DNA from 2 places in the Lysinibacillus louembei genome. Region 2 is predicted to be linked to the other one. Evidence: riboswitches for the same ligand, from Rfam matches in the RefSeq annotation. Region 2 holds a riboswitch; the other holds the start of a gene.
What was found. A riboswitch is a leader RNA that binds a small molecule or an ion and turns the genes downstream of it on or off. The one in region 2 is predicted to bind S-adenosylmethionine.
Positions count from the first base shown of each region.

Region 1 (2,469 bases), 740 kb from region 2:
AGGGTGATTATGTACGCTTTTATGCCAGATACGGTGGGTCATCGCCATTCCATGAAGGATTTTCACTTGGTATGAATCGCGAATTACCACATGAAATTGGCGTAGAAACGATTGTGGATGGCGTTCATTTTTACATAGAGCGCAATGATGAATGGTTTTTCAATGAGCATGATTTGCATGTAGGTGTGAATGAAAAGCTAGATGAATTAGCTTATGAGTACAAACAGGCATAAAAAAGCGATGCAACAGGCTCTTGTGGAGTCGTTGCATCGCTTTTTATTGTTCATTTATGAAAATATTTTCAAGAAGCTGCCGATGTGTGCCAACAATGATGCGGACATTGTCCAAATGATAAAATGTACTCGTAAAATTCATATCATATATATCCTCATTGGGTGAATATAAATAAATGGTTATATCATTCGCTAAAGCAAGTCCGAACTCAATATGACCGCCCTTCCCAGCAGGTAATAAAATGATTAAAAAATCAGCAAGTTGAACCGCTTCTTTTTCTGCATTGCCAATACGTTGCAATTCCTCTAAATTGGCTGCACGGCTGTTTTGTGTCCAGTCATACGTATGCTGAAAGCCTTTTGCTGTTAATTGGTCTCTTACATAACGGACATCCTCTATATTTTGAAAGCTGGAGGCAATGTAAAATTTTTTCGGTGTGCTAAATATGATATTCAATCTCCTCTTCAACAAAATCCCATTTGTATGGCGTTTCTTGGTATACGTAATAGTTCAACCAGTTGTAGAACAATAAATGCGAATGGGCACGCCATGTATTTTTTGGTGCTTTCGTTGGGTCATCATTTGGGAAGTAGTTCACAGGCACTTCTACATTATCTGCCTTGGCGATATCTCGCTCGTATTCATCAGCAAGCGTTGTCGCATCATACTCTAAATGTCCTGTAATCATAATTTGCTTATTGTCCTTCGATTGTACAATAAAGACACCCGCATCGTCTGAATAGCTCAGCAAGCGTAAATCTGGATGCGCACGCACCTCATCAATTGATACAGATGTATGTCTTGAATGTGGTGCTACATATTCATCGCTAAAGCCACGCACTAAATCTACCGTTAAATCCGTAATAACATGTGAGTATACGCCTGAGCATTTTTTCGGCAGCTCAAATTTACCAATGCCGTAATGATGATATAAAGCCGCTTGCGCACCCCAACAAATATTCATGATGGATGTGACATTTAGCTTTGCCCAATCCATAATATCCGTAATTTCCTTCCAATAGATAACGTCCTCAAATTCCATGCGTTCAATTGGCGCACCTGTAATAATCATGCCATCATAGCGGCGGTGTTTAATCTCAGCAAATGTCGTATAGAACGTTTGCAAATGTGATTTTGAGACATTTTTCGATTCATAGGTTGCTGTATTCAAAAATGTGACATTTACTTGTAAAGGTGTGTTCCCTAATAAACGCAATAATTGCAGCTCTGTTTTCTCCTTTTCTGGCATTAGGTTACAAACTAAAATGTTTAACGGACGGATTTGCTGTGTTCTCGCACGGTCCTCCTCCATCACGAAAATTTTCTCTTTTCTTAGTAGCTCACCTGCTGGCAACTGCTTCGGAATATTAATTGGCATTGCTTTTCCCCCATTTCTTGAAATAACAAATCAATACAAAAAACCCTCACATTCCAGCATAGAGAATGTGAGGGTTTTGTAAGCAATCCGTTCACTCTTATCTCTCGGGAGTCCCCCCGCTGGAATTAGCACCTTTCTAATCAATGTTAGAGGTTGCTGAAGCGTCAACGGGCCATATCCCTCGGCTTCTCTTGATAAGTGTTTTTTTAATTTTGTTTATTGTAGCATTATTGAAAGCGTTTGACAATAGGGTTTAAAATACTATTGTCAATACTCTACACTTCTTAAATCAAATTCCATACAATTTTTACAATCCCTTTTATATGAATCATGTTTTTTACTGATAATATATTAAAGTCGCCATCGTATAGCCGTCTATACGATTAACATCTAACATAACGTAATAAGAGCCTTTATCCCATAAGCTTGAAATATAATAACTACCGTCTGAACGTGTTTCCACATTACGTCCTAGCTCCTTAAGACCTTCTTTATAAAGCGTGTCATGGATAAGTTGTATTTCCGACCAATCACTATAACGGTCTCTATTAGGGAAGAAATCAAATCCAATCGCACCAAGCTTTTTATCCTCATAATAATATATCAATTCTGTTGAGTAACCATATTTCATTGCTGAGTAAACTAAAGTAGACACATTTCCCTTTTGTGATTTTCTAAGTAACTTTGCTGTTTCTGCTTTCTCAACTTGATTTATACTCATAGAAAAATCAATTTTTCGATTTTTATTTTGAGCGCTCTGTTCTTGCACTACTAAATAAGCATCCTTTACATACCCCTTGACATTTCCTTGTTTGATGTGTGACCAACCGTTGCTGTCCGTTGTGTATACAAAAACT
Region 1 is NZ_CP137624.1:2,904,546-2,907,014, reverse strand. Features, by position in the region: gene R6U77_RS14440 (HesB/YadR/YfhF family protein) at 1-233, shown strand, start outside; gene R6U77_RS14435 (group-specific protein) at 277-690, opposite strand; gene metA (homoserine O-acetyltransferase MetA) at 674-1,612, opposite strand; SAM riboswitch class I at 1,707-1,813, opposite strand; gene R6U77_RS14425 (SH3 domain-containing protein) at 1,950-2,469, opposite strand, start outside.
Region 1: linked by a shared signal. The riboswitch ahead of metA (homoserine O-acetyltransferase MetA) and the one ahead of R6U77_RS10680 (methionine ABC transporter ATP-binding protein) in region 2 are both predicted to bind S-adenosylmethionine.

Region 2 (2,469 bases):
CCAACGATGAATAACGTAAAAGGAATTAATAAAATAATTAAAACGACAAATGGAATGGAACGAAAAATATTAACGAGTGACCCTGTAATAAAATTGACAATTTTATTTGCCCACAACTGATGTGGGCTTGTTAAAAATAGTACAATCCCGATTGCTAGTCCTAAAATAAATGTAATTACAGTAGAAATTGTTGTCATATAAATCGTTTCATAGGCTGCTTGCCACATTTTGTCCCAATTGACGTTCGGAAATAATTGCTCAACCACGTTCAATCACCTCCGCTTGAATATTGTTTGTTGCTAATAGCTGCAATGCACTTTCAATATTTTCTTTACCTCCATCAATATGCACGATGAGCGTACCGTAAGGACCATTTGCCGTATGTGAAATAGCGCCATGCAAAATATTAATATCTACATCAAATTGCTTAATTAACTGCGACATAATAGGCTCTTTTGTTGATTGACCAACAAAGGTAACACGTACAATTTTGCCAGTCGGATAGTTTGTCACAATTTGCTCGATTGATTCCTTCGTCTCACTTGAATCAGAAACTTGCGACACAAAGTTTTTCGTAATCGTTGCCTGTGGATTTTGGAATATATCTAGCACCTTGCCTTGCTCCACAACTTGTCCAGCTTCCATCACTGCAACGCGATGACAAATTTTACGAATAACATGCATTTCATGTGTAATTAAAACAATTGTCAGCCCTAGCTTTTTATTAATATTCAAGAGTAGCTCTAAAATAGCATCCGTCGTTTCAGGGTCTAGCGCTGAAGTTGCCTCATCACAGAGCAATACTTCTGGGTTATTTGCTAATGCGCGGGCAATGCCAACTCGCTGCTTTTGCCCTCCTGATAGCTGTGAAGGATATGCTTTCTCCCTTCCGTTTAAACCGACTAGCTCCACTAGCTCCTGCACGCGGCTTGCTCGCTCGCTTTTGCTGACACCCGCAATTTCTAATGGAAATGCGATATTTTCCTCAACCGTACGTGACCAAAGCAAATTAAAATGTTGAAAAATCATGCTTATTTTCTGACGTGCTTGGCGTAAGCTTGCACCAGAAGTATGCGCAATATCCTCACCATTGACAATGACTTCTCCAGTTGTTGGCTTTTCCAAACCGTTGAGCAAGCGAATCATTGTACTTTTACCCGCACCGCTGTAGCCGATAATGCCAAATATTTCGCCTTGATTGATTGTTAAATTAACATCACGAACAGCGGTCAAATCGCCATTTTTCGTTTTGTAAACTTTCGTTATATTAGATAATTGAATCATCGTTATTCTCCTTTTAAAAATCAAAAAAACCTTTCCACTTTGAGCAAGCAGAAAGGTTTTACATAATGAATTTATGTTGAACCATTCTCTCATCTTTCAAAGTGTATACTTTGTGTGACTTGGCACCTTTTCACATTCGTGATGGTTGCCGGGCTTCATAGGGCACTTCCCTCCGCCGCTCTTTATAAGAGGATTTATTTAATTTGTAAATTTAGTATGAATGTACTTTATCACGATATAAAAAGTGCGTCAACTACTTTTTAATATTTCATATAAATTTAGTACGGATTGAAAGGCATAAATTTTTTCCATTGTGCCGTCATCCCTTGCTATTACTAGGCATGGAACACTTTCTACTTGCAACTCCAAGGCTAATTTTTCAGAATAGTTTAAATTCATTTTTCCTATTGGCATAGTAGGTAATAGCTGTTCCACGACATCCATCATTTTCGATGCGATGGCACATGTTCCACATATTGGCGTATATAAATATAGCGTGACAACATCATTATTAGTTAGCTGCTGTTGCCACTGCTCGATTGTCCATTCTTCCATTATCATTGTCCTACTTTGTACGTATATTTGCTTTTTTCAAAAGTGTAGCTAACACAGTTGTTGGGGTTGTTGCAACCTCTTTATATTGTGCAGGTATTTCGAGCTGAATAGCCTCTGAATAAACTCGCTTCATTAGCTTACGCATTTTTTGCCCTGATACATCCGCATCAAAAAGCGTATAAAATTTAAGATACTCATATGGTGCTAAAAGTTCAAGCAAATTGTCTTCACTCATCGTTCCGTTTGTACATAATATAATCGCATCCTCGGCAATTACTTGCTCCAGCTTTAATTTATCCGAACGCCCTTCTACAACCATACAAATCATCAAAATTCTCCTTTCATACGCAAATGGGGTGCCAGGAAAGCAGATCAACATCTGTTTTACCGACACCCCCTTTATATTTGTTTTACTCTGCAGTCATTTCGTCGTATTGCTCAGAAGTCATTAACTCATCTACTTCAGATGGGTTCGATAGCTCAACAACAACCATCCATGCTTGCTCATATGGAGACTCGTTCACGAATTCTGGGCTATCACCTAACTCTTCGTTTACTTCTACAACTTTGCCTGATACGGGCGCATATAGCTCCGATACAGTTTTAACTGACTCAACGCTACCAAATGGC
Region 2 is NZ_CP137624.1:2,165,109-2,167,577, reverse strand. Features, by position in the region: gene R6U77_RS10685 (methionine ABC transporter permease) at 1-266, opposite strand, end outside; gene R6U77_RS10680 (methionine ABC transporter ATP-binding protein) at 259-1,284, opposite strand; SAM riboswitch class I at 1,371-1,475, opposite strand; gene R6U77_RS10675 (thioredoxin family protein) at 1,534-1,839, opposite strand; gene R6U77_RS10670 (toprim domain-containing protein) at 1,850-2,167, opposite strand; gene gcvH (glycine cleavage system protein GcvH) at 2,250-2,469, opposite strand, start outside.